Regions from separate parts of the Streptomyces sp. NPDC104313 genome, predicted to be linked through region 1. Evidence: predicted binding sites of a transcription regulator. Region 1 holds the regulator's gene; each other region holds the start of a gene.
What was found. Region 1 encodes HrcA, which represses chaperone genes, less so after heat shock. Its sites were predicted from a motif close to TTNGCACTCNGNNNNNCNGAGTGCNAA; they were not measured.
Positions count from the first base shown of each region.

Region 1 (10,364 bases):
TGGCTGCGGCCGGTCTGTCACGCTGTCGGTGTCGTCGGACCGTAGGAGCCGCACCGTGGCGCCCATTCCCCTGCAGCGGGACACCCCGCAGCGTTCCGGTACCCCCTGTGCCGGGCACGCGTACGGCCCGTGCCTGGCCAGCCGCACCAGCCTGCCCGGCATTCCGCTCGCCCCGTCCGCCGCCCGCCGGTTCGTGCGGGCCGCACTCGCGGAGTGGACCGGCATCGGGGTGCCCGCGGCCGTGGGCTTCAGCGACCGGCTGGCCGACGACGCCGTGACCGTCACCAACGAGCTGGTCACCAACGCCGTGGTGCACGCCGGAACCACCGTCGACCTGGTCATCGGGCTGGAGGAGGAGGGCGGTGACGAGCCGTCCGCCGCCCTCGTCCTGGAGGTCACCGACCACCACCCGGCCCGCCCGGTGAGCGGCGACGAGCCCGGGGCGGGCCCCGGACCGGCCGGGGCGCGCGCGGGGGAGCTGCCCGACCCCGCCGAGTACGGCCGGGGCCTCCAGCTCGTCGCCACCCTCGCCGACTCCTGGGGCATCACCTACCGAACCGGCCGCAAGACCGTCTGGGCGCGCCTCCCCGTCGACGACTGGAGCGCTCCGCCCGCCCCGCCCGACGGGGAGTTCCTCAGACGCGGCCTGCGTGCCGCCGAGATCCTCGCCCCCGCCCCGCGGCGTGCCGAGCGCGACGACGCCGTCTGGGACAGCCGGGGCGCCCCGGCCTTCCTCGCCGAGGCCTCCGACCTGCTCGCCGGGCAGCTCGACGAGGACCTGGTGGCGGCCATAGCGGGCCAGCTCCTGGTGCCCCGGCTGGCGGACTGGTGCGCGATCTGGCTGGAGACCGAGGGCGGGGGCCCGGCCGCCGAACCCCGGCTCGCCCGCGTCTGGCACAGCGACGAGACCGGCACCGAGCCTCTGCGCGCCGCCCTGGAGAGACAGCCCCTGCGCCTCCCGGCCGGCGCCGGCTCCGGTCCCGTTTCCGTCCCCGTGCCCTGGACCGCCCACTCCGTCGAGGAGGACCGGGAGGACACCCCCGCCCCGCCCCCGCACCCCGGCGGCCGGGACGGGGCCGCGCTCGCGTTCCGGATCACCGCGGGCGGCCGGGCGCTCGGCACCGTCCTCGTCGGCCGCGAGGGCGTCGCCCAGGTGCCGGAGGCGGTGGCGTCGCTGATCGAGGACTTCGTCCGCCGTCTCGGCCTCGCCGTGGGCGCGGCCCGCGCCTACACCCGGCAGGCCACCATCAGCCGGATCCTCCAGCGCGGCCTGCTCCCCAGCAAGGTCGCCGAGATTCCCGGAGTCACCAACGCCCTCGTCTACGAACCGAGCGACGACGGGGTGGTCGGCGGTGACTTCTACGACATCTTCCCGTGCCCCGGCGACCGCTGGTGCTTCGTCCTCGGTGACGTCCAGGGCTCCGGCCCCGAGGCCGCCGTCGTCACCGGCCTCGCCCGCCCCTGGCTGCGGCTGCTCTCCCGGGAGGGCTTCGGCGTCGGGGAAGTCCTGGACCGGCTGAACCGGCTGCTCCTGGACGACGCCATGGAGGCCGCCGAGGCCGCCGCCCTGATGGTCGCCGCGGCCGGGGGCCGGCAGCTCCACGACGGCACCCAGTCACGCTTCCTCTCCCTGCTGTACGGGGAGGTCGTGCCGCTCCCCGACGGCGGGGTCCGCTGCACGGTGGCCAGCGCCGGGCACCCCCTGCCGCTGCTGCTGCGCCCCGACGGCTCCGTATGCCCGGCCGCCGAGCCCCAGGTGCTGCTCGGGGTCGTCGAGGACGTGGCGTACGAGAGCCAGGTCTTCGACCTCGCGCCCGGCGACACCCTGCTCTGCGTCACGGACGGGGTGACCGAGCGCCGGTCGGGCCCGCTGATGTTCGACGACGGCGACGGGCTGGCCCGGGTGCTGGCCGGGTGCGCCGGTCTGCCCGCCGAGGCGACGGCCGAGCGGATCCGGCGGGCGGTCCACGAGTTCGCCGAGCGGCCGCCCGACGACGACGTGGCCCTGCTGGTGCTGCGCGCGGACTGAGGACCGGTGCCCGGTAGGGGAAGCTCCCGCGGCGAGCGACAATGGGCGGTATGCCTTCCGTACTGCCCGATGGTGAGCCCGTGCCCGACGACGGGGCGCTGCCCCGCCACGCCCTGGAAGGCGCAGCCGACCGCCCGCTCGGCTTCTACCTGCACGTCCCCTACTGCGCCACCCGCTGCGGCTACTGCGACTTCAACACCTACACCGCCACCGAGCTGCGCGGCTCCGGCGGGGCGCTGGCCTCCCGCGACAACTACGTCGCCCACCTGATCGAGGAGGTCCGCCAGGCCCGCAAGGTCCTCGGCGACGACCCCCGGCCGGTGCGCACGGTCTTCGTCGGCGGCGGCACCCCCACCCTGCTGCCCGCCGCCGACCTCGTGCGCATGCTGGCGGCGATCAGGGAGGAGTTCGGGCTCGCGGACGACGCGGAGATCACCACCGAGGCCAATCCGGAGTCCGTCGACCCGGCCTACCTCGCCGCGCTCCGCGAGGGCGGCTTCAACCGGGTCTCCTTCGGCATGCAGAGCGCCAAGCAGCACGTCCTGAAGATCCTGGACCGCACGCACACCCCGGGCCGCCCCGAGGCCTGTGTCGCCGAGGCCCGCGCGGCCGGCTTCGACCACGTCAACCTCGACCTGATCTACGGCACCCCCGGCGAGTCCGACGACGACTGGCGGGCCACCCTGGACGCCGCGATCGGCGCGGGCCCCGACCACGTCTCCGCGTACGCCCTGATCGTCGAGGAGGGCACCCAGCTCGCGCGCCGTATCCGGCGCGGCGAGATCCCGATGACCGACGACGACGCGCACGCCGACCGCTACCTCATCGCGGACGGGGCCTTCGCCGACGCCGGCTTCGACTGGTACGAGGTCTCCAACTGGGCCACCACCGAGGCGGGCCGCTGCCTGCACAACGAGCTGTACTGGCGCGGCGCCGACTGGTGGGGCGCGGGCCCCGGCGCCCACAGCCACGTCGGCGGGGTCCGCTGGTGGAACGTGAAGCACCCCGGCGCGTACGCCCAGGCGCTCGCCGAGGGCCGCTCGCCCGGCGCGGGCCGCGAGATCCTCGGCCAGGAGGACCGCCGGGTCGAGCGCGTCCTGCTGGAGCTGCGGCTGCGCGAGGGGTGCCCGCTCTCCCTCCTGAAACCCGACGGTCTCGCCGCCTCCCGCCGCGCCCTGACCGACGGGCTGCTGGACCCGGAGCCGTACGGGAAGGGCCGCGCGGTCCTCACCCTGCGCGGGCGGCTCCTGGCCGACGCCGTCGTCCGCGACCTGGTCGACTGACCCGGAGCGAGGGACTCACGGCTTGCAGTCCCTCACCGTCAGCGGCGGCGCGATCCCGGCCGGTTTGCCGCACACCAGGGTCCGCTCGGCGTCCGGCCCGGGGCGGACCACCTTGACGATGTTGAGACCGTGCACGTTGTCGGAGACCGAGGACCTCGCCCGGCTGAACGAGATCGTCCCCGTCGGCATGTTGTTGAGGTCCACCGTGTGCAGCGTCGCCCACGTCTCCGCCGCGCTCCGGCGCTTGTCGCCACGTGCGGCGGCGTCGTACAGGGCGGCCGTCGCGCTGTAGGAGATGACGGTCTGCCCGCTGGCGAACAGATCGTCCTCGTACGCCGGACGCCCCGACGCCAGCGCGATGACCTCCCCCTCGGGGTGCAGCGCCCGCAGCGTGCGGTACGAGTCCCCGTAGAAGCCGAGGTTCTTCCCCCGGTCCAGCGGGGCGAGCGAGCTGTGGTAGAGCGTGACGTTGGCCGCGATGGACGTACTGTCATCGAACGTCCCCTTCGTCAGATCGTCGCCGGTGAACACCGTCATCCGCCGGTCCGAGCACCCGGTCGTCTCCGACAGTCCCCGCATCAGCGTCGGTACGTCCTCGACCCGCCCGGCGAAGTACAGCGCGTCCGGCACCCGCTCGGCCTGGCAGATGGTCGTCAACGGGGCGTTCAGGCTCGCCCCGCCCGCCAGGTCGTACGTCACGTCCCTGCCCGGCTCGAACCCCGCGTCCTCCAGCATCTTCCGGCCCGCGTCCCGCTGTTCGGCGGTGTACCGGTCCAGGTCCCCGTTGCGGTCCTCGCGCGACAGCACGATCCCGTGCGGGCGGTCGAGGCCCTTCGCGATCTGCCGGGCGACCAGCCCCAGTACATGCGTCTGCTCCTCGTCCGTCGCCGCGAGGCCGAAGTAGTTGGGGAACTCCCGGGGCAGGTCGCTGCTGGAGTTCGTCGTGTCCACCACCGGCAGCCCGGCCTCGCGCAGCAGCCTCGTCGCCTTCTCGCTCTCCTGGGTGTTGCGGCCGAGACCGACCACCCCGACCACCGTCGGATCCCGCCGGGCCACCTCGATGATCTTCCGCACGGCGGTGAGCTGCCGCAGCATGCCCTGGCCGCCGTTGGCGGTCAGCACCCGCAGCCTCACCGACCGGCGCACGGTCTTGTTCACCGCCCGCTGCTGGAGATAGACACCGGTCAGCTCCTCCAGGCCCTTGCGGGTTGCCTCCCGGTCCTTGCCCGTGGCGGTGAGCGGACCGGCGTACACGATGCTCACGTACGCGTCTGTCGCCTCGATGTCGTCGTTCTCGTCCCGGATCGCCTGCTCGATCCGCTCGAAGGTGATGCCCTTCCCGGCGCCGTTCAGCTCCAGGCCGTTGCCCCGCGCGAAGTACACCTCGGAGGCGGTCGCCACCCCCACGCACTCCCGGTCGTCCCCCTTCCCGTTCCAGATCGCGTCCGTGTTGCGGTCGGTCAGCGGCCCGTGGCAGTACGTCTCGCGCCAGTGCCCGGCCCACAGGAACGCCCCCAGCAGACTCCCCACGACGACCACCGCGATGCTCGCCCGCGACATCACCCACCACGCCCAGGTCCGCCGCACCCGATGGGTGACGAGCTGGGCGTGCGCGTGCTCATGGGTCAGCTTCTCGGTGGACAGCGGAAGCAGCAGCACCCATGCCAGGGTCGCGGCCGCCCCCGGCGACTGGCCCAGGCTCAGATCGTCCACCCAGCGCTCGTAGCGGGCCCGCGCCCCGGACGAACCGGACGGCGCGCCGGGACCCGGCCGCTCCGGGGGCAGCGGCGGGGTGTGCCGCATGATCTCGAGGGGCTGGAGCGAGGCGAGCAGCAGCAGCGGATCCACCTCGCTGCGCCGCGACCGTACGCTGTTGATCGCGTTGATCAGCAGGATGCCGCCGTTGTCCTGCGTGGCCCGGGGGAGGAACACCACCGGCGGGACCGTGCGCTTGCTGCGCCGCCAGTCCAGGGAGTGCGGGCGGTAGTTGTGCCGCAGATCCTCCAGCAGCGCCTGCACCCTCAGCTCCAGATGGAACTGGCGTGCGTGCTCGTCGCCCGCCCCCGCGTCCGCCACCCGCTCCGCGACCGCCGCCGCCCGCGCCCGGATCACCCGCCACGAACCGCTCGGCGACAACCACGACCAGCCGTCCGAGGGGTAGCCGGTGCTGGACGCGGCCAGGGACGAGGTGGTGGCGAACCAGCGGCTGGCCCGGCGCAGCCACAGCAGCGGCGGCGCGGCCCGGCTCGCCAGGCCCACCACGGCGAGCCCGATCAGCGCGGCGGCCGCCACCAGGGCCGTCAGCAGCCAGCCGATCTCCCCGAGCAACACGCTGAGCAGGGCGATGAAGAGCGCGCCGACGAACGTCTCGGGCCGCACCGACCGCCGCAGCGAGGTCCACCGAGTGCCCCCGCGCGGCCGGCCGGACCGCCAGCGCAACCGGCTCAGCTGCTCCAGGATCCGTTCCTCGCGCTCTGCGGAGGTGTTCCCGTCGGACTGCTCGACCACCGTCGTGGTGGCCTGCTCGATCGCGCCGAGCAGCCGGGAGCGGGGAAAGGCGAAGGTCTTGTACTGGGTGTTCTCGCGGGTCTCCCACGGCTTCTCGGAGAGCGTGCGCACCATGTCGAGCGCCGCCTCGTACGGGGTCGCCCCCTCGCCGTCCAGCAGCCGCACCGGCACCCGGCGCAACTCGTTGGCCCGGTGCACCTGGTGCACGAGCTGCTCCACCCGCGCGTCGATCTCCGGACCGGTCCCGGCGTCCGCCGCCTGGACCACCACGAGCGGCATCACCGGCCGGTTGACCCGGTACCGGTCGATCAGCTGCTGTATCAGGTGGAAGACGGCCGAGGCCGCCTCGTTGTCCGCACTGTCCCGCCAGACCTCGCGCGCCATCGTCCCGTGTCCTTCCCCCGTGAGCCCCTCGGCCCGTGAACCGGCTGCCCGTTCTCCCCCCTCAATAGTCGATGGTGCTCGTGGGGCGCAGGCATTCATAGGGATCGGACGAGATCCTCTTCGACAGTCCCGCGACAGGCCGGTCCCCGGCCGGTCCCAGACCCCGGACGTCAGTCAGGAAGGGTGACGAAGTCGATCAATTCCTCAACCCGGCCCAGCAGTTGGGGTTCGAGGTCTCTGTAGCTGCGGACCTTGGACAGGATGTGCTGCCAGGCCGCCCCGGTGTTCTCCGGCCACCCCAGCGCCCGGCACACGCCCGTCTTCCAGTCCTGGCCCCTCGGCACGACCGGCCAGGCGTCGATCCCCACCGAGGACGGCTTCACCGCCTCCCATACGTCGATGTACGGGTGCCCCACCACCAGCACATGGTCGCCGGTCACCCGCCCGGCGATCCGGGACTCCTTGGAACCGGGCACCAGATGGTCCACCAGCACCCCCAGCCGGGCGTCGGGCCCCGGCGCGAACTCCCCGACGATCGCCGGAAGGTCGTCCACCCCCTCCAGGTACTCCACGACCACGCCCTCGATGCGCAGGTCGTCGCCCCACACCCGCTCCACCAGCTCCGCGTCGTGCCGGCCCTCCACATAGATCCGCCCGGCCCGCGCCACCCGGGCACGCGCGCCGGGCACCGCCACCGACCCGGAGGCCGTACGGGTGGGCCGCACCGGGCCGCCGGGGCCCGGGCGCACCAGCGTGACGACCTTGCCCTCCAGCAGGAAGCCGCGCGGCTCCATCGGGAACACCCGGTGCTTGCCGAAGCGGTCCTCCAGGGTCACCGTCGGCCCCTGGGCCGTCCTCTCACAGCGGATCACCGCCCCGCAGAAGCCGGTGGAGACCTCCTCCACGACCAGATCGGGCTCGGCGGGCACCTCGGGCACGGGGGCGGACCTCTTCCACGGCGGGGTCAGGTCCGGCTGGTAGCTGCGCATGGACACGACGATATTCGCCGTACCCGCGTCAGGGCTCATCCCACGGCGGGTCCCCGGTCGAGGTCCACGTCGAAGCGCTCCGCCAGGGACGCCCGCTGCGCCCGTACGAACGCCGCGTCCACCACCGCCCCGTGCCCCGGCACGTACAGCGCGCCCTCGCCGCCCAGCGCCAGCAGCCGCTCCAGCGCGGCCGGCCAGCGCGAGGTGATCGCGTCCCGGCCCGCCTGCGGCTCTCCCGACTCCTCGACCAGATCGCCGCAGAACACCACCGGAGGCTCGCCGTCCGTGCCCGGCACCAGTGCCGCGAGGTCATGGCCGCTGTGTCCGGGGCCCACGTTCGCCAGCAGCACCTGACGGCCGCCGCCCAGGTCGAGCGTCCAGTCGCCGCACACCTCGTGGTGCGGGACCACCAGCGTGTCCGCCGAGCGGGCCGCCTCGCCCTTCGGCACCCCGTGGCGCACCGCCGAGGCGCACAGGCTCTCCGCCCCGCCGCGCAACAGGTCCGCGACGCCCAGCGCCCCGTACACCTGGGCCCCGGCGAACGCGGCGGTGCCCAGCACATGATCGAAGTGCGGATGACTCAGTGCGATATGCGTCACCCTGCGCCCGAGCAGCGCCTCGGCCTGCCGCCGCAGCTCGACGCCCTCGCGCAGCGTGGCGCCGGTGTCGTACAGCAGTACGCCGTCCGGCCCGGCGACCAGCGCGGCGGTGGCGTCCCAGCCGGGGAGGCGCCGCCTGCCGATACCGTTTCCCAACCGCTCCCAGCCGAAGTCTTCCCAAGCGACGTCCATACCACGACGCTATCGGCAACGACCCGCGCTCCTGTGGGGGCGTGGCCGGTCGCCCTTGCCCCGGCCCCACCCCACCCCCGTACACTGACCGCGGGGATTGCTGGCACTCGAACGCACCGAGTGCCAGGCAGACGCCGAGAGACACAGCTGGAGGTGTGCGCGATGCTCAGCGAACGCAGACTCGAAGTGCTGCGCGCCATCGTCCAGGACTATGTCGGCACCGAGGAGCCGGTCGGCTCCAAGGCGCTGACCGAGCGGCACCGGCTGGGGGTCTCCCCGGCCACCGTCCGCAACGACATGGCGGTGCTGGAGGACGAGGGCTTCATCGCCCAGCCGCACACGAGCGCGGGACGCATCCCGACCGACAAGGGGTACCGCCTCTTCGTCGACAGGCTCGCGGGCGTCAAGCCGCTGTCCTCGCCCGAGCGCCGGGCCATCCAGAACTTCCTCGACGGCGCGGTCGACCTCGACGACGTGGTCGGCCGGACGGTCAGGCTGCTCGCGCAGCTGACCCGGCAGGTCGCCGTCGTGCAGTACCCCTCGCTGACCCGCTCGACGGTGCGGCACGTGGAACTGCTGGCGCTCGCCCCCGCCCGGCTGATGCTCGTCCTGATCACGGACACCGGCCGGGTCGAACAGCGTATGATCGACTGTCCCGCGCCGTTCGGCGAGGCATCGCTCGCGGATCTGCGGGCCCGGCTCAACAGCCGGGTCGTCGGACGCCGCTTCGCGGATGTCCCGCAACTGGTGCAGGAGCTGCCGGAATCCTTCGACAGCGAGGACCGGGGGACGGTTTCCACGGTTCTTTCCACCCTCCTCGAAACCCTGGTCGAGGAGACGGAGGAGCGGCTGATGATCGGCGGCACCTCCAACCTCACCCGCTTCGGACACGACTTCCCGGTGATGATCCGGCCGGTGCTGGAAGCACTGGAGGAACAGGTCGTCCTGCTGAAGCTGCTGGGTGAGGCCACGGACTCCGGCATGACCGTACGGATCGGGCACGAGAACGCCCACGAGGGGCTCAACTCCACGTCCGTCGTCGCGGTCGGCTACGGTTCGGGCGACGAGGCAGTCGCCAAACTCGGCGTGGTCGGACCGACCCGCATGGACTACCCCGGAACGATGGGAGCGGTACGCGCAGTGGCACGTTACGTCGGACAGATCCTGGCGGAGTCGTAAGTGGCCACGGACTACTACGCCGTACTCGGCGTGCGCCGCGACGCATCTCAGGACGAGATCAAGAAGGCATTCCGTCGGCTCGCCCGCGAGCTGCACCCGGATGTCAACCCGGACCCGAAGACCCAGGAGCGGTTCAAGGAGATCAACGCCGCTTACGAGGTGCTCTCGGACCCGCAGAAGAAGCAGGTCTACGACCTCGGCGGTGACCCGCTCTCCGCCAGTGGTGGCGGTGGCGCGGGCGGTTTCGGAGCCGGCAACTTCGGCAACTTCTCCGACATCATGGACGCGTTCTTCGGCAACGCCGCGCAGCGCGGGCCCCGTTCGCGGACCCGGCGCGGCCAGGACGCCATGATCCGGCTGGAGATCGACCTCAACGAGGCGGCCTTCGGCACCACCAAGGACATCCAGGTCGACACGGCTGTCGTCTGCAACACCTGTAGCGGCGAGGGCGCGGCCCCCGGCACGTCCGCCCAGACCTGTGACATGTGTCGCGGTCGTGGCGAGGTCTCGCAGGTCACCCGGTCCTTCCTGGGCCAGGTCATGACCTCGCGGCCCTGCCCGCAGTGCCAGGGTTTCGGCACGGTCGTGCCCACCCCCTGCCCGGAGTGCGCCGGCGACGGTCGTATCCGTTCGCGCCGCACGCTCACGGTCAAGATCCCGGCGGGCGTCGACAACGGCACCCGTATCCAGCTCGCGGGTGAGGGCGAGGTCGGCCCCGGCGGCGGCCCGGCCGGCGATCTGTACGTGGAGATCCACGAGCTGCCGCACGCCGTCTTCCAGCGGCGCGGCGACGATCTGCACTGCACGGTCACCATCCCGATGACCGCCGCGGCCCTCGGCACCAAGTGTCCGCTGGAGACGTTGGACGGGCTGGAGGAGATCGACATCCGGCCCGGCACCCAGTCCGGCCAGTCCGTGCCCCTGCACGGGCGGGGGATCACACATCTGCGCGGTGGCGGCCGGGGCGACCTGATCGTGCACGTCGAGGTGATGACCCCCACCAAGCTCGACGCGGAACAGGAGCGGCTGCTGCGGGAGTTCTCCAAGCTGCGCGGCGAGGAGCGACCCCTGGGCCAGTTTCAGCCAGGTCAGCAGGGTCTCTTCTCCCGCCTGAAGGACGCGTTCAACGGTCGCTGAACCGCTTTTCGCCTTTCACCGCACCGCCCGCCGGTTCCGAACCGGCGGGCGGTGCGGCGTTCGG
Region 1 covers NZ_JBVJMW010000001.1:700,499-710,862, reverse strand. Annotated here, with positions in the region: gene ACZ60Q_RS03200 (SpoIIE family protein phosphatase) at 56-2,029, shown strand; gene hemW (radical SAM family heme chaperone HemW) at 2,071-3,312, shown strand; gene ACZ60Q_RS03190 (ABC transporter substrate-binding protein) at 3,328-6,204, opposite strand; gene ACZ60Q_RS03185 (DUF3097 domain-containing protein) at 6,375-7,193, opposite strand; gene ACZ60Q_RS03180 (MBL fold metallo-hydrolase) at 7,229-7,984, opposite strand; gene hrcA (heat-inducible transcriptional repressor HrcA) at 8,147-9,163, shown strand; gene dnaJ (molecular chaperone DnaJ) at 9,164-10,300, shown strand.

Region 2 (10,364 bases), on a different contig from region 1:
CCTCCCCTGTGCGAATGCGTTACTTCCTGCTGTAGTTCGGTGCTTCGACCGTCATCTGGATGTCGTGCGGGTGGCTCTCCTTGAGGCCCGCCGAGGTGATCCGGACGAAGCGGCCCTTGCTCTCCATCTGGTCGACGGACGCGGCGCCGACGTAGCCCATGGTCTGGCGGAGGCCGCCGACGAGCTGGTGGAGAACGTTGGCCAGCGGGCCTCGGTAGGGCACCTGGCCCTCGATGCCCTCGGGGACGAGCTTGTCGTCCGAGGAGACCTCGGCCTGGAAGTAGCGGTCCTTGGAGTAGGACCGGCCCTGTCCGCGGGACTGCATCGCGCCCAGCGAGCCCATGCCGCGGTACGACTTGAACTGCTTGCCGTTGATGAACATCAGCTCGCCCGGGGACTCCTCGCAGCCCGCGAGGAGGCTGCCCAGCATCACGCTGTCCGCCCCGGCGGCCAGCGCCTTGCCGATGTCGCCGGAGTACTGGAGGCCGCCGTCACCGATCACCGGGACGCCCGCGGCGCGCGCGGCGAGCGCGGCCTCGTAGATCGCGGTGACCTGCGGGACGCCGATGCCGGCGACCACACGGGTGGTACAGATCGAGCCGGGTCCGACGCCGACCTTCACGCCGTCGACGCCGGCGTCGATCAGCGCCTGGGCGCCGTCGCGGGTGGCGACGTTGCCGCCGATGACGTCCACCCCGACGCTCGACTTGATCTTCGCCATCCAGGCGAGGGCGTTGCTGTTGTGCCCGTGCGAGGTGTCGACGATGAGGAAGTCGACCCCGGCGGAGGCGAGCCCCTGTGCGCGCTCCAGCGCCTCGGGGCTGGCGCCGACGGCCGCGCCGACCAGCAGCCGGCCCTCGGCGTCCTTGGCGGCGTTCGGGTACTGCTCGGCCTTCTTGAAGTCCTTGACCGTGATGAGGCCCTTGAGGATGCCCGCCTCGTCGACCAGCGGCAGCTTCTCGATCTTGTGGCGGCGCAGCAGCTCCATGGCCTCCACGCCGGAGATCCCGACCCGCCCGGTGACGAGCGGCATCGGCGTCATGACCTCGCGCACCTGGCGCGAGCGGTCCGACTCGAAGGCCATGTCGCGGTTGGTGACGATGCCCAGCAGCTTGCCCGCGGGGTCGGTGACCGGCACGCCGCTGATGCGGAACTTCGCGCAGAGCGCGTCGGCCTCGCCGAGCGTGGCGTCGGGGTGCACGGTGATCGGGTCGGTGACCATGCCGGACTCGGAGCGCTTGACCAGGTCGACCTGGTTCACCTGGTCCTCGATGGAGAGGTTGCGGTGCAGCACGCCGACGCCGCCCTGACGGGCCATGGCGATCGCCATGCGGGCCTCGGTCACCTTGTCCATGGCGGCCGACAACAGGGGAATGTTCACCCGGACGTTGCGCGAGATGAGCGTGGAGGTGTCCACCGCGTTGGGCAGGACCTCGGACGCGCCGGGCAACAGCAGCACGTCGTCGTAGGTCAGCCCGAGCGTCGCGAACTTCTCGGGCACTCCGTCGACGTTTGCAGTCATGACACCTTCCCCAAATGGCCTTGATCGGTGCGGATGTCCATGCTAACGGGCTCCGCGGGCGTCTCATTCCACGATCAAGATCACTTGGCTGTTCTGTAGCTTCCTACAGCCTTCCTCCGGGCTTCCCACAGCCTTCTCCCGCGAAGGCCGGAGCGGAAGCCTCTACTGCTCGGCGAGCGCCCGGAGCCTGCTGAGCGCGCGGTGCTGGGCGACCCGGACCGCGCCCGGGGACATCCCGAGCATCTGGCCGGTCTCCTCCGCGGTCAGCCCGACCGCGACCCGCAGGACCAGCAGCTCGCGCTGGTTCTCCGGGAGGTTGGCGAGGAGCTTCTTCGCCCAGGCGGCGTCGCTGCTGAGCAGGGCGCGCTCCTCCGGGCCGAGGGAGTCGTCGGGCCGCTCCGGCATCTCGTCGGACGGGACGGCGGTCGCCCCCGGGTGGCGCATCGCGGCGCGCTGGAGGTCGGCGACCTTGTGCCCGGCGATCGCGAAGACGAAGGCCTCGAAGGGCCTGCCGGTGTCCTTGTAGCGCGGCAGCGCCATCAGCACCGCGACGCAGACCTCCTGCGCCAGGTCCTCCACGAAGTGGCGAGCATCACCGGGAAGACGGTTCAGCCGGGAGCGGCAGTAGCGCAGCGCGAGGGGGTGTACATGGGCCAGCAGATCATGGGTGGCCTGGGCGTCGCCGTCGACGGCCCGGTGCACGAGGGCACCGATCACCGTGGTTTCGTCGTCGCGCATCGGACCATGGTGCCCTGAGGCCGCCCGGTCCGCTCCACCGCGTCCCGAGTTGTGCACCGAAGCGTTATGAGCGGGTGCGCCGGATGTCATGCCCTGCGCCCTCCCCTTCCGCTCGACCGAATCGTTCCTGAGGAACTCCACGACTCAAGGATGCGTCATCGGCCGGGAAGCGTCACATGGCACCGTGAGCGGGCGACCGGATACGGGGTGTGGAGCCGGTGACCCGCTCCGTGACCCCGTCCGCCGGTCTGCGGACGGGGCGCGGCCCGGGCCGGCCGTCAGCGAACCAGGCCCCAGCGGAATCCGAGGGCCACCGCATGGGCGCGGTCCGAAGCCCCGAGCTTCTTGAACAGGCGCCGGGCGTGGGTCTTGACCGTGTCCTCGGAGAGAAACAGCTCACGGCCGATCTCCGCGTTGGAGCGGCCGTGGCTCATGCCTTCGAGGACCTGGATCTCCCGCGCGGTGAGGGTGGGAGCCGCCCCCATCTCGGCGGACCGCAGCCGGCGCGGGGCGAGCCGCCACGTCGGATCGGCCAGCGCCTGGGTGACGGTGGCCCGCAGCTCGGCGCGCGAGGCGTCCTTGTGCAGATATCCGCGGGCCCCCGCGGCGACCGCGAGCGCGACGCCGTCCAGGTCCTCGGCGACGGTCAGCATGATGATCCGGGCCCCGGGGTCGGCGGAGAGCAGCCGCCGGACGGTCTCCACACCCCCCAGACCGGGCATGCGTACGTCCATCAGAATCAGATCCGAACGATCGGCACCCCAGCGGCGGAGGACTTCCTCGCCGTTGGCCGCCGTCGTCACGCGTTCGACGCCGGGCACGGTGGCCACCGCGCGACGGAGCGCTTCTCGGGCAAGCGGGGAGTCGTCGCAGACGAGGACGGATGTCATGACCGTCCTCCGCAGCTGATGCGCGTCACCTTGAGCCTCCAGGCTGATACAAGTCGTCACCTGTGCGGTTGACCCCCTCGGACATGTGCCCGAGCCGGATATCCGTCAACCGCATCCGTTCCCTTAACGACGGTCACTCGAAAGAGTTACGGGTCGGGCGCCCGGGTTCGGCACTCTACGTGAAGGGCCGCACACGGAGGAGAGCGGCACGGGTGATTCACCCGTCAACCGAATCTTCACTCGTTGGCATGCCCTTTTTGGCGCCATTTCTTCCCTTTTGAGGGTGTCTGTGGCTAGATTCGCAATCAGTCATATTTACATCTACTAGCACCGTAGATGTACGGTCGAGACTTCGGTCACACCGATCACAGACGGTCCGATCACAGCAGGCCGTCGATCACAGACGGTCGAGATGCCGCTTCCGACGCGACACAGCTCCGAGGGGACAAGCAATGGCAGATTTCTCCCGCCTTCCCGGACCCAACGCAGACCTGTGGGACTGGCAGCTGCTCGCCGCCTGCCGAGGCGTGGACAGCTCCCTGTTCTTCCACCCCGAGGGTGAGCGCGGCGCGGCCCGGAGTGCCCGCGAGACCTCCGCCAAGGAGGTCTGCATGCGCTGCCCGGTACGTGCCGAGTGCGCGGCGCACGCCCTCGCCGTACGGGAGCCCTACGGAGTGTGGGGCGGCCTGACGGAGGACGAGCGCGAAGAGCTGATGGGCCGGGCCAGAACCCGGCTGATCACCGCGGCGCCCGCCGCGGGCCCGGGCCCCGGCGCCACCTGACACCCGTACGCCGTAACCTGCCGAAGAAACGTTTCTTCGGCACCTTCAGCCGTCCGGCCCGCGACCAGCCGCAGCGGGACCGGACCCCTCACCGCCCGTGGGCCGCGGGGCCCGTCGGGCGCCGCGGCCCACCCGGCAGCCTCTCAGCGGGTGGCCGTGCGCGACAGCTGGTCCAGGGTGGCCGCCACCGCCGGGACCCGGGCCAGGTCCGGCAGGGTCAGCGCGACGATCTCCCGCTCGATCGCGGGCTCGACCGGCACGGCCCTGGCCCCCTTGGGGCGTACCGACTCGACGGCCAGCTCCGGCAGCACCGCCACCCCGAGCCCGGCCCCGACGAGCCCCATCACCGCCGGGTAGTCGTCCGTGGCGAAGTCGATGCGCGGGGTGAAGCCGGACTCCTCGCAGACCTCGACCAGCTGCCGGCGGCAGCGCGGGCAGCCCGCGATCCACGACTCCTCGGCCAGCTCGCCGATGGACACGCTCGACGCCTCCGCCAGCCGGTGCCCCTCCGGGACCAGACCGATCAGCCGGTCGGTGAGCAGCGGCCGGACCACCAGGTCGTCCCATTCGCCGCCGGTGCTCCCGTAACGGAACGCCAGTGCGATGTCGCAGTCGCCCTCGCGCAGCAGGTCCACCGAGCGCGGCGGCTCCGCCTCGACGAGCGACACCCGGGTGCCGGGATGTTCGGCGCGCAGGGCCGCCAGCGCTCCCGGGACCAGGGTGGAGCTGCCACTGGGGAAGGAGACCAGCCGGACCCGGCCGGCCCGCAGCCCGGCGATGGCGGCGACCTCCTCCTCGGCGGCGGTCAGCCCCGCGAGGATGCCGGAGGCGTGTCGTACCAGCGCCTCGCCGGCCTGGGTGAGGCGCATCTCACGTCCGGTGCGGATCAGCAGCGTGGTGCCCGCGGAGGACTCCAGGGCCTTCATCTGCTGACTGACGGCGGGCTGGGTGCAGCCGAGTTCGCGGGCTGCGGCGGAGAACGAGCCGGTGGTGGACACGGCACGCAGGACACGGAGGTGGCGAGCTTCGATCACCCAACCATCATAAGAAATTCTTGGAGGCTGGGCGAATTCACGATGGGAGCCTTTGGGGTCAGGGCCGGTCGGGGACGCGGTGCCCGGCAGGGCTGAGGGCAGGTCAGGGGCGTCCGGGGCGGGGCACTAACGTGCGGCGTATGACGACTGCACTGATCACGGGCGCGACGGCGGGCATCGGGGCCGCGTTCGCGCGGCGGCTCGCGGCCCAGGGGCACAACCTGGTGCTGGTGGCACGGGACACCGCGCGGCTGCGCGAGCAGGCCACCGAACTGCACGACCGGCACGGCATCGAGGCAGAGGTGCGACACGCGGATCTGTCCACGGACGGCGGGATCAAAGCGGTGGAGGAGCGGCTCGCGGACCGCACGCACCCGGTCGATCTGCTGGTCAACAACGCCGGGTTCGGCAACAGGGGACGCTTCCTGGAAGTGTCCATGGCCGATGAGCTGACGATGCTGAAGGTGCACTGCGAGGCGGTGCTGCGGCTGACCTCGGCAGCCGTCACCGGGATGAAGGAGCGGGGCCGGGGCGGGGTCGTCAACGTGGCGTCCGTCGCGGCGTTCGTGCCGCGCGGTACGTACGGGGCGTCCAAGGCGTGGGTCGTGCAGTTCACCCAGGGCGCGGCACGGGATCTGGCCGGGTCGGGGGTGCGGCTGATGGTGCTGTGTCCCGGGTTCGTGCGGACGGAGTTCCACGAGCGGGCCGGGATGGGCACGGACAACATCCCGGGCTGGATGTGGCTCGACGCGGACAAGCTGGTGGCGTCCGCGCTGACGGATCTGGCCCGGGGGAAGACGGTGTCGATCCCGGACCCGCGCTACAAGGCGCTGATGGGACTGGTGAAGGTCGCCCCGCGGGGTCTGCTCGGCGGGGTCACGTCGCGGACGGGCCGCAAGTACGGTCCGCAGTAGTCGGTTCGCGGCGGCGGGTCACCTGCTGCCGGTTCGCCGTCGTCGATCGGTACGCGAGTCGGTTCCGCCCCTCCCCCGCTCGGCGCAGGGCCGGCTCACGGCGGAACGGCCCGGAACGCGCCGAGACCCGGCACCCCAGCGACAGGGGTACCGGGCCTCGGGCGTACCGGACGGTACGGGGCGGTACTAGTGGGAGTGGCCGTGGCCGCCGTGACCGGCGTCGGCCTCTTCCTCGGCCGGCTTCTCGACGACCAGGGTCTCGGTCGTGAGCAGCAGCGACGCGATGGACGCGGCGTTCTCCAGGGCGGAGCGGGTGACCTTGACCGGGTCGATGACGCCGGCCTTGACCAGGTCGCCGTACTCGCCGGTGGCGGCGTTGAAGCCCTGGCCCTTGTCGAGCTCGGAGACCTTGGAGGTGATGACGTAACCCTCCAGGCCGGCGTTCTCGGCGATCCAGCGCAGCGGCTCGACGGCGGCGCGGCGGACGACCGCGACACCGGTGGCCTCGTCGCCGGTCTTGCCGAGGTTGCCCTCCAGGACCTTCACCGCGTGGACGAGGGCGGAGCCACCGCCGGAGACGATGCCCTCCTCGACAGCGGCGCGGGTCGCGGAGATGGCGTCCTCGAGGCGGTGCTTCTTCTCCTTGAGCTCCACCTCGGTGGCGGCGCCGACACGGATGACGCACACGCCGCCGGCCAGCTTCGCGAGGCGCTCCTGGAGCTTCTCGCGGTCCCAGTCGGAGTCCGTGGACTCGATCTCGGCCTTGATCTGGTTGACGCGGCCCTTGACGTCGTCGGAGTTGCCCCCGCCGTCGACGATGGTCGTGTCGTCCTTGGAGATGGTGACGCGGCGGGCGGTGCCCAGCACGTCGAGACCGGCGCCGTCGAGCTTGAGGCCGACCTCTTCGGCGATGACGGTCGCACCGGTGAGGGTGGCGATGTCACCGAGCATGGCCTTGCGGCGGTCGCCGAAGCCCGGGGCCTTCACCGCGACGGCGTTGAAGGTGCCACGGATCTTGTTGACGACGAGGGTGGAGAGCGCCTCGCCCTCGACGTCCTCGGCGATGATCAGGAGCGGCTTGGAGGCGCCGGCCTGGATGACCTTCTCCAGGAGCGGGAGCAGCTCCTGGATGGAGCCGATCTTGCCCTGGTGGATCAGGATGTACGGGTCGTCGAGGACGGCCTCCATACGCTCCTGGTCGGACACCATGTACGGGGACAGGTAGCCCTTGTCGAAGGCCATGCCCTCGGTGAACTCCAGGTCCAGACCGAAGGTGTTGGACTCCTCGACGGTGATGACACCGTCCTTGCCGACCTTGTCCATCGCGTCCGCGATGAGCTCGCCGACCTGGGTGTCCTGCGCGGAGAGCGCGGCCACGGCGGCGATGTCGGACTTGTCGTCGATCGGGCGGGCGGTCGCGAGGAGCTCCTCGGACACGGCCTTGACCGCGGCGTCGATGCCCTTCTTCAGGGAGGCCGGGGAGGCGCCGGCGGCGACGTTGCGCAGGCCCTCGCGGACGAGCGCCTGGGCCAGGACGGTCGCGGTGGTGGTGCCGTCACCCGCTACGTCGTTGGTCTTGGTCGCCACCTCCTTGACGAGCTGGGCGCCGAGGTTCTCGTACGGGTCGTCGAGCTCGACCTCGCGGGCGATGGTGACACCGTCGTTGGTGATGGTGGGAGCGCCGAACTTCTTGTCGATGACGACGTTGCGGCCCTTGGGGCCGATCGTCACCTTGACCGTGTCGGCAAGCTTGTTGACGCCGCGCTCAAGGGCGCGACGGGCGTCCTCGTCGAACTTCAGAATCTTCGCCATGGGCTGTATCCCTCTCAAAATGAACTGCGCCCCTCGCCGCCCGGCTAGTTATTTCGCAGGGGGCCAGGGGCGCAGAACACAAGCAAACGTGGGTGAATTACTTCTCGATGATCGCGAGAACGTCGCGGGCCGAGAGGACGAGGTACTCCTCGCCGTTGTACTTCACCTCGGTGCCGCCGTACTTGCTGTACAGGACGACGTCGCCGGTCTTGACGTCGAGCGGAAGCCGCTCGCCGTTCTCGAAGCGGCCCGGGCCCACGGCGAGGACGACGCCCTCCTGGGGCTTCTCCTTCGCGGTGTCCGGAATGACCAGGCCGGAAGCCGTGGTCTGCTCGGCGTCGAGCGGCTGGACCACAATGCGGTCCTCGAGCGGCTTGATCGCAACCTTGGAGCTGGTGGTCGACACGATCCGGTCTCCCCCTTCGGAGATCTCACGGGGTTTAACAGTCTGTGGGCGGCGACCTGACCGGCCCGTCGTCGCGGGTGCCGGACCTGTCCTGTCGCGCAGAGTGGTGCTGGCACTCTCCAGGGGGGAGTGCCAGCACCGAGACTATGACCGCGATTAGCACTCGGTCAAGCGGAGTGCCAATTCACCACCCTCACGCTGCCTGGATCAGGGCTCCGTGGGGTCACCTTCCGGACAACGCCGGGGCGGGGCACCGCCTTCCGTACGACGGTACGGAAGGCGGTGCCCTGAGAGCGGGTGCGCGCGGCGGAGGCCGCGGGCGCATCCGCGGCCCCGTACGGGGAAGGGCGCGGGTCAGACGTAGTCCTCCAGCTTCGCCACCGCGTATCCCTTGTCCGTGATGGTCTTCATGACCCGGCGGATCATGTCGGGCATCGAGCCCTTCCAGTCCTCCTCGCCCCGGAAGTGGGTGAGGACGATGTCGCCGGGGTGCAGGTCCCGGTCCCACTCGCGCCATTCCATGTGGTCGGGGAAGGCCTCGGAGGACCACAGGGGCACGGCGGTGATCCCGCAGGACTTGGCGGCGACGAGGGTGTCGCGGTTGTAGTTGCCGTAGGGCGGGCGGAAGAGGGTGGGCCGCTTGCCGTAGTGCTTGAGGATCTTCTCCTGCTGGCCGCAGATCTCCCGCTTCTGCTCGGTGTGGGAGAGGCCGGGCAGATAGCGGTGGTTGAGCGTGTGGTTGCTGATCGTCACCCCGCGCTTCTGCATCTTCTTGAAGTAGCCGTAGTCGTCGTTGGTGACGTAGTCACTGAGGAACGCGCTGTACGGGATGTCCAGTTCGGTCATCATCCGCAGCAGTTCGGGGTCCTTCTCCGCCCCGTCGTCCATCGTCAGGAAGACGATCCTCTCCTTGGTCGGGACCGTGGTGAAGACGGGCGGCAGTCCGGCGTCGTCCCCGACCTCGAAACCCTTGCGGGTGGTGATGCGCGGCTTCGTCCTCGGCGGCTCGGGGGCCGCGAGCGGGGTCTTGGCGAGCCCCCACTTCTTCGCGGCGACGGCCCGTGCGGCCTGTTTCCTCCTGAGCGCCTCGGCGTACGTGTCCGGGGCGCGGGCGGGCCCGGCCTTCGGAGCGGCCTCGCCCGGCCGGCCGGCGGCGGGCTTCTCGGGGCCGGGGGCTCCCGCGCCGCCGCCGCTCTCCGCCGCGCACCCCGAGGCGACGGCGGCGGCCAGCAGGGCCGCCAGCACGACGACGCCCGACCTGTAACGTTTCATGGCTGATTTTTCTTTTTGTCGTACTAGCTGCATGGCGCCGCATCCTGCCAGCCCTCGGCCCGCCTCCCGCCCCGACACCGCGAGCGGACCGCCCCCGTCCCCCGGCCGGCCCACAGCGCCGGCGCGGCAGCCACAATGGGCCGGGTGAACGCAACGACCCCCTCCGCCCCGGACGACGACCCCGCCCGCGCCGCCTTCGCGGCGCTGCGCACCCCCGAGGGCGAGCAACTGCTGGCCGAGCTGCGCGACCACGACCCCGCCGACGAGCTGGCCGCCGCGACCCGGCTGCGCCGCGCGCATCCGGCGGAGCTGGTGTCGGCGGCCCTGGGCCAGGCCCGGCTGCGGCAGCGGGCGGTGGCCAAGTTCGGGGCCGAGGACGCCTACCGGATGTTCTTCACGCCCAACGGGGTCGAACAGGCCACCCGCACCTCGGTCGCCGCCCACCGCGCCGCCCGGTTCGCCGGGCTCGGCGTGCGGAGCGTGGCCGACCTGTGCTGCGGCATCGGCGGCGACGCCCTCGCCCTGGCCCGCGCCGGGATCTCCGTCCTGGCCGTGGACCGCGACCCGCTGACCGCCGAAGTGGCCCGCGCCAACGCCGGGGCGCTCGGCCTGGAGCGACTGATCGAGGTGCGGTGCGCCGATGTCACGGAGATCGACACCTCCCAGTACGACGCGGTCTTCGTGGACCCGGCACGGCGCGGAGGCAGGGGCCGCATCTTCGATCCGGAGGCGTACTCACCGCCGCTTTCCTGGGCGGTGGCCGCCGCGCTGAAGGCCCCCAGGGCGGCGCTGAAGATCGCTCCGGGCGTCCCGCACGAGGCGATCGGCCCGGAGGCGGAGGCCGAGTGGATCTCGGACGGCGGCGATGTGAAGGAGGCGGTGCTCTGGTACGGGGAGGGCTTCGCGTCCGGCGTGTTCCGGGCCACGCTGCTGCCCTCCGGGGCGACCCTGACCGCCCCGGCCCCGCTGCCCGCCCCGCCCGTGGGCCCGGTCG
Region 2 covers NZ_JBVJMW010000018.1:97,111-107,474, forward strand. Annotated here, with positions in the region: gene guaB (IMP dehydrogenase) at 20-1,522, opposite strand; gene ACZ60Q_RS31420 (sigma-70 family RNA polymerase sigma factor) at 1,685-2,260, opposite strand; gene ACZ60Q_RS31425 (response regulator transcription factor) at 2,539-3,150, opposite strand; gene ACZ60Q_RS31430 (WhiB family transcriptional regulator) at 3,603-3,932, shown strand; gene ACZ60Q_RS31435 (LysR family transcriptional regulator) at 4,076-4,966, opposite strand; gene ACZ60Q_RS31440 (SDR family NAD(P)-dependent oxidoreductase) at 5,107-5,880, shown strand; gene groL (chaperonin GroEL) at 6,067-7,692, opposite strand; gene groES (co-chaperone GroES) at 7,790-8,098, opposite strand; gene ACZ60Q_RS31455 (polysaccharide deacetylase family protein) at 8,453-9,370, opposite strand; gene ACZ60Q_RS31460 (THUMP-like domain-containing protein) at 9,506-10,364, shown strand, end outside.
Region 2: a site for HrcA is predicted at 8,255-8,281, ahead of groES (co-chaperone GroES). Genes of this name have one in related genera too.

Region 3 (10,364 bases), on a different contig from region 1:
CACCCGTTCACGGGCGTTCATCCTGCTGGCGGCGCTCGGCCGGACCGCCCCCGCGCTGACGCTGTCCGCCGCCGACTGCGTACACCTGGAACCGCGGGTCAGCGAGTGGTTCGCGCGGGGTGCGACGGAGGCGGAGCTGCTGCACGCGCTCACCGGCGGGCTGCCGTCGCCCGTCCACTGCGCCGCCCGCCTCGTCGAACGACGACTGCTCGACAAGCTGCCGCCGGAACGGGTCCTGCCCGGCCCCCGTACGGTCCTGCGCACCCTGGAGTGCGGTGACTGCGGAGCCCCCGGCAGCCCGGAAGCCCTCCTCGGCGGTCTCTGCCGGCCGTGCCGGGGGCCGTCCCCGGAGCCGCCCGTCGGCCCGCCGGGAGCCGTGCAGCCGCCCGGCGTGCGCGACCGGATGAACGCCGTCAGGGCGGGCCTGATCCCCCGGTCCGAAAGAACCTACCGATGACCGCGCGGCTCACCGGCGGCCCGGACAGAGCACACGAGGGAGGGAAGGAGAAGGAAGGTGAGGTGAGGTGAGGTCCGCCCGACTCCTCACCGCGCGTCCGCCGCCAGCTGCGTCGTCGCCAGCTCGCGGTACAGGTCGTCCCCGGCGATCAGCTCCTCGTGGGTGCCCGCCGTGCGGACCCGGCCGTCCTCCAGGACCACGATGCGGTCCGCGTGCCGGACGGTGGAGAGCCGGTGCGCGATGACCAGCACCGTGGTCTGCTCGGCGAGTTCGAGGATCACGTCGCGCAGCGCCCGCTCGTTGACCGCGTCCAGTTGCGAGGTCACCTCGTCGAGGAGAAGCAGGCGAGGGCGGCGCAACAGGGCCCGGGCGATGGCTATCCGCTGGCGTTCGCCGCCGGAGAGGGTGACGCCGCGATGACCGACCGCCGTGTCCAGACCGTCCGGCAGCCGGTCGACCAACGCGTCCAGCCGGGTCCGGGCCACCGCGGTCGCCAGCGCCTCCTCCTTCGCGTCCGGGGCGGCGAAGACGAGGTTCTCCCGCAGCGTCCCGGCCAGGACCGGCGCATCCTGTTCCACGTACGCGAGCGAGCCCCGCAGCTCGGCCAGTGGCCAGTCCCGGATGTCCCGGCCGTCCACGGTGATGGTGCCACCGTCATGGTCGTAGAACCGCTCCAGCAGGCTGAACACCGTCGACTTGCCCGACCCGGACGGGCCCACCAGGGCGACCAGACCGCCGGTCGGAACGTCGAACGTCACCCCCTTGTGGGCGGGGGCCCGCTCGTCCCCGTACCCGAACGTCACGTCCTGGAAGGTGACGCCGAGCGGTGCGCCTTCTCGCGGTACGCCCCCGAAGCCCGTCGCCGGTTCGCCGGGCAGGGACTCGACCTCGTCGATCCTGCGCACCGCCGCGAGCCCGCTCTGCAAACCCGTCCAGCCCTCGACCAGGCCGCCGATCGGGCCCATCAGATAGAAGAGGTAGAGCAGGAACGCGATCAGCGACGAGATCTCCAGCGAGCCGGAAGCGACCCGTGCGCCGCCCACGCCCAGCACCGCCAGGAACGCCAGCTGGATCGACATCGCCATCGTGACGTCGGAGACCGACGACCACCGCGCCACCGAGACACCCCGGTCGTGCGCGTGCCGGGCCGCCGCCGCGACGGCCGCCGCCTCCCGCTCCTCCGCCCCGCTCGCCTTGACGGTGCGGAACGCCTGGAGCACCCGGTCCAGTGCCGCGCCCATCGCGCCCACGGACTCCTGGGCGCGGAGCTGGGCCCGCTGGATGCGCGGCATCAACAGGGACGTCACGGCCCCGATGCCGACGATCACCACCAGCGTCACGCCGAGCAGCGTCAGATCCATGTACGCCATGAAGCCGATCGTCCCCAGCAGCATCAGCACACTGTTGAACGATTCGACCAGGCCGCTGGAGAGGACGGTTCGCAGGAGCGTCGTGTCGCTGGTGACGCGTGACTGGAGGTCGCCGGGGGTCAGCCGGTCCACCGCCGGGACCTTCAACCGCATGATCCGGCCGACGAGTCGGTCGCGGGCGCGAAGGACGACACCTTCTCCCGTACGGGCCATGAGATAGCGCCCGTACGCGGAGAGACAGGCCCCGATCAGGACGAGGGCGGTGAGCACGACCAGCGGGCCGACGGGCGAGCGGTCGGCGGCGAACGCGTCGACCGCGTGCTTCGCCATCAGCGGCATCGCGAGGCCCGCCCCGGACCCGGCGAGCGAGAGGAGGCCCGCGCGGAGGAGAACGCCCCGGTGCGGACGGACCCGGGAGAGGAGGAGGCGGAGAGGGGAGGGACCCACGCCCGGCTCTCCCTCGGCGGAATCTCCCGCGGGCCGCTCCCCGGCGGAATCCCCTGCGGGCCGCTCCCCGGCGGTCGTCCCTGGGGGCTGTTCCCCGGGCTCCCCGGCGGGCGACCCTGCGGGGTCCTCCCCGGGCTCCCCGGCGGGGTCCTCGCCGCGCGCGGCCTCCTGAGCGCGCAGCGCGTCGGCCGCCTCAGGCCCTCGGCCCTCGTCCGCCTCCGTCGTCCCCGCCACCGTGCTCACCCGGACCCCCTCCGTCTGTCTGTTGTCACCACCTTCAAGGGACGCAGATCCGCCGGTTCCACCTGCCTCCCCTCCCCGACCGTATCCGGGGGCAGTTGCCCGGCCACCGCCGGGAAACGCCACAGGGGCGGCACCTCCATGAAGGAGATACCGCCCCGGTGGGACGTACGCCGGACTTCGATCAGGCGGAGGCCGGAGCCTCCGTGGCCGATCAGAAGTCCATGTCACCGCCCGGCATGCCGCCCGGAGCGGCCGCGCCGGCCTTCTCGGGCTTGTCGGCGATGACGGCCTCGGTGGTGAGGAAGAGCGCGGCGATGGACGCGGCGTTCTGCAGAGCGGAGCGCGTGACCTTCGCCGGGTCGAGAATGCCCTCGGCGATCATGTCGACGTACTCGCCGGTCGCGGCGTTGAGGCCGTGACCGATCGGCAGGTTGCGGACCTTCTCCACGACGACGCCACCCTCGAGACCACCGTTGACGGCGATCTGCTTGAGCGGGGCCTCCAGCGCGAGCTTCACGGCGTTGGCGCCGGTCGCCTCGTCACCCGTGAGGTCGAGCTTCTCGAAGACGGCCGAGGCCTGGAGCAGAGCCACGCCACCACCGGCGACGATGCCCTCCTCGACGGCGGCCTTGGCGTTGCGCACCGCGTCCTCGATGCGGTGCTTGCGCTCCTTGAGCTCCACCTCGGTGGCGGCGCCGGCCTTGATGACGGCCACGCCGCCGGCCAGCTTCGCCAGACGCTCCTGGAGCTTCTCGCGGTCGTAGTCCGAGTCGGAGTTCTCGATCTCGGCACGGATCTGGTTGACGCGACCCTGAACCTGGTCGCTGTCACCGGCACCGTCGACGATCGTGGTCTCGTCCTTGGTGATGACGACCTTGCGGGCACGGCCGAGCAGGTCCAGGCCGGCGTTCTCCAGCTTGAGACCGACCTCCTCGGAGATCACGGTGCCACCGGTGAGGATGGCGATGTCCGCGAGCATGGCCTTGCGGCGGTCGCCGAAGCCCGGAGCCTTGACGGCGACGGACTTGAACGTGCCCTTGATCTTGTTGACGACCAGGGTGGAGAGCGCCTCGCCCTCGACGTCCTCGGCGATGATCAGCAGGGGCTTGCCCGACTGCATGACCTTCTCCAGCAGCGGGATGAGGTCCTTGACGCTGGCGATCTTCGAGTTGACGATCAGGATGTACGGGTCGTCGAGCGACGCCTCCATACGCTCCATGTCGGTCGCGAAGTACGCCGAGATGTAGCCCTTGTCGAAGCGCATACCCTCGGTGAGCTCGAGCTCCAGACCGAAGGTCTGGGACTCCTCGACGGTGATGACGCCTTCCTTGCCGACCTTGTCCATCGCCTCGGCGATCTTGGCGCCGATCTCGGTGTCGGCGGCGGAGATGGAGGCGGTCGAAGCGATCTGCTCCTTGGTCTCCACGTCCTTGGCCTGCTCCAGCAGAGCGGCGGAGACGGCCTCGACGGCCTTCTCGATGCCCCGCTTGAGGGCCATCGGGTTGGCGCCTGCGGCGACGTTGCGCAGACCCTCGCGGACGAGAGCCTGAGCCAGAACGGTGGCGGTGGTCGTACCGTCGCCGGCGACGTCGTCCGTCTTCTTGGCGACCTCCTTGACCAGCTCCGCACCGATCTTCTCGTACGGGTCCTCGAGCTCGATCTCCTTGGCGATGGAAACACCATCGTTGGTGATCGTGGGCGCGCCCCACTTCTTCTCGAGGACGACGTTACGGCCCTTGGGGCCGAGGGTGACCTTGACGGCGTCGGCGAGCTGGTTCATCCCGCGCTCGAGACCGCGCCGTGCCTCCTCGTCGAACGCGATGATCTTGGCCATGTGAAGTGGTCCTCCCGGACAGGGGTGGATTCTCCGGACCGAGAGGCGCCCGCGACGGACGGCCTGCCTGCGTGGTGGTTCCTTGCCCCACCGCGCCTGCGGGCCTCACCGGCCCGGTCCAAGTTTCTGTCACTCTCACCTGGAGAGTGCTAACGCCAATGATTAGCACTCGACCCCTGCGAGTGCAAGCGTCCCTCTCCGGATGTGGACAGTGGCGCCCACCGGTACAGGGACAACGGCGGCCATCGCACACGGCGGGCGACCTGCCTTCTCACAAGGCCGACGAGGCGACGAGGCCGACGGGCCGACGAGGCCGCGCGGGAGCGCCGGGACGCACGGGAGCGCCGGGACGCACGGAGGGCCCGATCCCCTGATCCGGGGGCCGGGCCCTGCGTGCGTGAGTAGTGTCGTCGGACGACCGCGCCGAGCTCAGCCGACGGCGAACTTGACCATGTCGGCCTGGGGCCCCTTCTGGCCCTGCGAGATCTCGAATTCAACTCGCTGACCCTCTTCGAGGGTGCGGTACCCGTCCATCTGGATCGCGCTGTAGTGGACGAAAACATCCGCACCACCGTCGACCGCGATGAAGCCGTACCCCTTCTCCGCGTTGAACCACTTGACGGTGCCCTGAGCCATGCCTAACTCCCCTATTACTGGCCCTTGCACGGGACCGCACTTCGCGGGCCCGGGTCGGAACTCACCCCCGACAGGAGAGGGTGCGCGGCGCCGCAGCGCGTCGACCGCGGCCGAATGTATCCGTCCAACTGCCCTCTGCAACAGGTCAATCGGACGAGAATTCTGGGCACAGAAGAACACGCGAATATGCGGGTTTGCTGAGATTTACGGGCAAGTCGGGCCAGGCAAAGGGCACTTATGCCGCAAGAGGTTCACGTACTTTGGCTGCTTCTTATCGGGACCGGGCGCATTCTCATATGCGGGCGGCACGGGCAGCGGACGGGGCTTCCCCAACTGTACCGTGCTCAACCATACAGAATTGCCCCCTCCGCTTCTCTCGCGGAGGGGGCAACGGTGTTCACACAGAGGTGCGATGGGCCACCGAGGAGCGGCCCTGACGGTTCAGCAGCCGCCGGCGACCGCGGGGATGATCGAGACGCCCGCGCCGTCCGGCGTGGCCGCGTCCAGGCCGCCCTCGAAGCGCACGTCGTCGTCGTTGACGTACACGTTCACGAAACGGCGCAGCTTGCCCTGGTCGTCCAGGACGCGGGCCGCGATGCCCGGGTGGTCCTTCTCCAGGGACTCGATGACCTCGGAGAGCTTGACGCCCTCCGCCGGGACCTCGGCCTGGCCGCCCGTGTACGTACGGAGGATGGTGGGGATGCGGACCTTGACACTCATGGTGGCGCCTTCCTGAAGTCTCGGGTGATCAACTGGCGGCGAGGCCCGCGGCGCGGAACGCGTCCAGGCTCGGCTTGATGGTCGCCGTCGCCTGCGAGGTCGCGGCGACCGCGTCCAGCGTCTTGAGGCCGTCGCCGGTGTTCAGGACGACGGTGGTGAGCGCCGGGTCGATGACGCCCGCCTCGATGAGCTTCTTCGTCACGCCGAGCGTCACGCCGCCCGCCGTCTCGCCGAAGATGCCCTCGGTGCGCGCCAGCAGCTTGATCGCGTCGACGACCTGCTCGTCGGTCACGTCCTCCACCGCGCCACCGGTGCGACGGGCGATGTCCAGGACGTACGGGCCGTCCGCCGGGTTGCCGATGGCCAGCGACTTGGCGATGGTGTCCGGCTTCTGCGGGCGCACCACGTCGTGGCCCGCCTTGAAGGCGGCGGAGACCGGGGAGCAGCCCTCGGCCTGGGCGCCGAAGATCTTGTACGGCCGGTCCTCGACGAGGCCGAGCTTGATCAGCTCCTGGAAGCCCTTGTCGATCTTCGTGAGCTGGGAGCCGGACGCGATCGGGATGACGATCTGGTCGGGCAGCCGCCAGCCGAGCTGTTCGCAGATCTCGTACGCCAGCGTCTTGGAGCCCTCGCCGTAGTACGGGCGCAGGTTGACGTTGACGAAGCCCCAGCCCTCGCCGAGCGGGTCGCCGATGAGCTCGGAGCAGAAGCGGTTGACGTCGTCGTAGTTGCCCTCGATGCCGACCAGTTCACCGCCGTACACCGCGGCCATGACGACCTTGCCCTGCTCCAGGTCGTGCGGGATGAACACGCAGGAGCGCAGTCCGGCCCGGGCGGCGGCGGCGCCGACGGCTCCGGCCAGGTTGCCCGTGGAGGAGCAGGAGAGGGTGGTGAAGCCGAAGGCGCGGGCCGCCTCGACGGCGATGGCGACGACGCGGTCCTTGAAGGAGTGCGTGGGGTTGCCGGAGTCGTCCTTCACGTACAGGCCGCCGGTGACGCCCAGCTCACGGGCGAGGTTGTCGGCCTTGACGAGCTTGGTGAAGCCGGGGTTGATGTTGGGCTTCTCCGCGACGTCGGCGGGCACCGGCAGCAGCGGGGCGTAACGCCAGATGTTGTTCGGGCCGGCCTCGATGCGCTTCCGCAGCTCCTCGGGGGTGCCGGCGGGCAGGTCGTAGGCCACTTCCAGCGGCCCGAAACAGGACGCACAGGCGAAAAGGGGGCCGAGCTCGAAACGCTCGCCGCACTCGCGGCAGGAAAGCGCCGCGGCGGGACCGAGATCAACGGCCGGGGCGGAAGAAGTGGTGCTACCTGCGACGGTCTGAACAGCCATGATGGCGGAGGTCCCTTTCTCCTCATCTTCCTTGCGACGCATTTCGCCGCAAGACGGAATTGGCACCTTCCCCACCGTGACCTCGCGGTCGGCGGGAGGGTTGCCGGGACTTCAACGGGCCGTTCCCTCAGTCCCTCTGGATGAGCTCCTATGGCGCTGGATCTTCGATCCAGGCGTTTATGTGCGGTCCGACCCCGACATGCGAGGGCCCTACGCGTTGTTCAAGACTGTAACCGAAGCACCGGACCGTTGAGATAGTCGTCCGAACCGCGAGATGGATCACACACAGGGAGTGCCGACCGTGCTCGAAGAGGTGGAACGCTGGCTGACCAGGCGTTCCTGGTCGTCCGGCGACCGCCCGCTGAACCGGCTCACCGACGCCCGGAACGCCGATCCGCGCGCCACGTCCGTGAGCGTGGTGCTGCCCGCGCTGAACGAGGAGGCCACGGTCGGCGCGATCGTGGCGACGATCCGCCGGGAGCTGATGGAGAAGGTCCGGCTCGTCGACGAACTCGTGGTGATCGACTCCGGCTCCACCGACGCCACCGCCGCCGTGGCCCGGGCGGCGGGCGCCCGGGTGGTCCACCGGGACGCGATCCTGCCCCGGATCCCGGCCCTGCCCGGCAAGGGCGAGGTGCTGTGGCGGTCACTCCTGGTGACCAGCGGCGAGATCGTCTGCTTCGTCGACGCCGACCTCAAGGACTTCTCCGCGGACTTCGTCTCGGGCACGGTCGGACCGCTGCTCACCGACCCGTCCGTTCAGTTCGTCAAGGCGATGTACGACCGTCCGCTCGGCGACACCGCAGGTCAGGGTGGCCGGGTCACCGAGCTGGTGGCACGTCCGCTGCTCAATCTGCACTGGCCCCAGCTGGCCGGGTTCGTGCAGCCGCTGGGCGGCGAGTACGCGGTGCGGCGCTCCCTGCTGGAGCGGCTGCCGTTCCCGGTCGGTTACGGAGTCGAGCTGGGGCTGCTGGTGGACGCACTGCACACGGTGGGCCTGGACGCCCTGGGCCAGGTCGACGTAGGCGTGCGCAGACACCGCCACCAGGACGGGCAGGCGCTGGGCCGGATGGCGGCGGCGATCTACCGCACGGCGCAACTGCGGCTCTCCCGGGGCCATCTGGTGCGGCCCGCGCTGACCCAGTTCGAGCGCGGCGAGGACGGCTTCGTGCCCCGTACCCACGCGGTGGACACCGAGGAACGGCCGCCCATGCGGGAGATCGAGGAGTACGCGGAGCGCCACGCGGCGTGAGGGTGGCGGACGGCCGGTGCGCACCACACCGCGGGAGGGGCGGGAGATCCGGGGGGGGTCAGGCGGTCCAGGAGGTCCGGGAGGCGTTTGGAGGCTTCCCGAACGGGCTAGGTTCCGCTACATGGTCTCCGAGCACGCCGAACCCGCAGCCGCCTCCACCGCCCAGGTCCTCGTCGCGTCCAACCGCGGCCCGGTCTCGTACACGCTCGGCGAGGACGGGACGCTCGACGCCAAGCGCGGCGGCGGAGGTCTCGTCTCCGGGCTGAGCGCCGTCGACGACAAGCTGTGGGTGTGCGCGGCCCTCGGCGACGGGGACCGCGAGGCGGTGCGGCGGGGGGTCGGGGAGCCGGGCGTGCGGATGCTCGACATCGACGCCGAGGTCCACGCCGACGCGTACAACGGCATCGCCAACTCGGTGCTGTGGTTCGTCCACCATCTGCTCTACCAGACGCCACTCGAGCCGGTCTTCGACGCGGAGTTCCGCCGTCAGTGGGCCTCGTACGAGACGTACAACCGGGCCTTCGCCCGGGCGCTCGCCGAGGAGGCGGGCCCCGGGGCGTCGGTCCTCGTCCAGGACTACCACCTGGCCCTGGTCCCCGGCATCCTCCGTGAGCTGCGCCCGGACCTCAGGATCGGCCACTTCTCGCACACCCCGTGGGCGCCCGTCGACTACTTCCGGCTGCTGCCCGACGACATCGCGGAGCAGTTGCTGCGCGGCATCCTCGGCGCGGACCGGGCCGCGTTCCTGACCCGGCGCTGGGCGGACGCGTTCATCGGCTGCTGCACGGAGATCCTCGGCGGGACGGGCCGGACCAGGATCGGGGTGCACGGCCTCGGGGCGGACGCGGACTTCCTGCGCCGGCGCTCGCACGAGGCCGATGTGGACGAGCGGATGGTGGCGCTGCGGGAGCAGGTGGGCGAGGGCCGGAAGACCATCGTCCGGGTGGACCGCACCGAGCTGTCCAAGAACATCGTGCGCGGCCTGCACGCGTACCGGGCCCTGCTGGACGCCCACCCCGAGTGGCGCGAGCGCGTCGTGCACATCGCCTTCGCCTACCCCTCCCGGCAGGACCTCGCCGTCTACCGGGACTACACGGCGGCGGTACAGACCCTCGCCACGGAGATCAACGGGGTCTACGGAACGGAGAGTTGGACACCGGTCGTCCTCCACGTCAAGGACGACTTCGCCCGCTCGCTGGCCGCGTACCGGCTGGCGGACGTGGCCCTGGTCAACCCGATCCGCGACGGGATGAACCTGGTCGCCAAGGAGATCCCCGTCGTCTCCGACCACGGCTGCGCGCTCGTGCTGTCACGGGAGGCGGGGGCGTACGAGGAGCTGGGCGAGGACGCGATCGTGGTGAACCCGTACGACGTGACGGGCACGGCCGAGGCCCTGCACGAGGCCCTGACGATGAGCGGCGACGAGCGGGCGGGACGCACGAAGCGGCTGGCCGGGGCGGCGACCGCGCTACCGCCCCAGCAGTGGTTCCTGGACCAGCTGGAGGCGCTGCGGCAGGGGTGAGCGCACGGGGCCGCGCGCCGGGGCTTCCCCTGCCGGTGGGACCTCGCGTCGGGCTCAGCCGACGGCCGGGCACCCGGGGGCCGTACACCGGCCCGAGGCGCCCGGCGGCGTTCCGCCGGGCGCCTCGGCTACAGCCGCTCCGCCAGCGCCGCCAGGAAGTCCACCACGGCGGCCGGGCCCGGCACCGACAGGTCCGCTCTTTCGGCCAGTTCGGGCACCTCGGCGCTGCCGCTGCACACCAGGAGGCCGGGGACGCCGTCCGGGCCCTCGGTCCGCAGCTTCTCCACCGCGGCGAACGCGGCGAGGTCCCCGAGGTCGTCGCCCGCGTAGATCACGGACTCGGCGTCCAGCTCCGCGACGAACATGGCGAGCGCTACGCCCTTGTCCATGCCGGCCGGGCGCAACTCCAGTACCAGACGTCCCGGTTCGACGATCAGCCCGTGTTTCGCGGCCAGCTCGCCGAGGGGGCCGCGCAGGGTCTCGAAGGTCGCCTGCGGATCCTGCGCGCGCCGGGTGTGGACAGCGAAGGCCTGCCCCTTCTCCTCGATCCAGG
Region 3 covers NZ_JBVJMW010000003.1:678,004-688,367, reverse strand. Annotated here, with positions in the region: gene ACZ60Q_RS10300 (hypothetical protein) at 1-457, shown strand, start outside; gene ACZ60Q_RS10295 (ABC transporter ATP-binding protein) at 544-2,517, opposite strand; gene groL (chaperonin GroEL) at 2,729-4,351, opposite strand; gene ACZ60Q_RS10285 (cold-shock protein) at 4,781-4,987, opposite strand; gene ACZ60Q_RS10280 (MoaD/ThiS family protein) at 5,429-5,707, opposite strand; gene thrC (threonine synthase) at 5,736-7,037, opposite strand; SAM riboswitch class I at 7,057-7,184, opposite strand; gene ACZ60Q_RS10270 (glucosyl-3-phosphoglycerate synthase) at 7,339-8,289, shown strand; gene ACZ60Q_RS10265 (alpha,alpha-trehalose-phosphate synthase (UDP-forming)) at 8,411-9,811, shown strand; gene otsB (trehalose-phosphatase) at 9,940-10,364, opposite strand, start outside.
Region 3: a site for HrcA is predicted at 4,514-4,540, ahead of groL (chaperonin GroEL). Genes of this name have one in related genera too.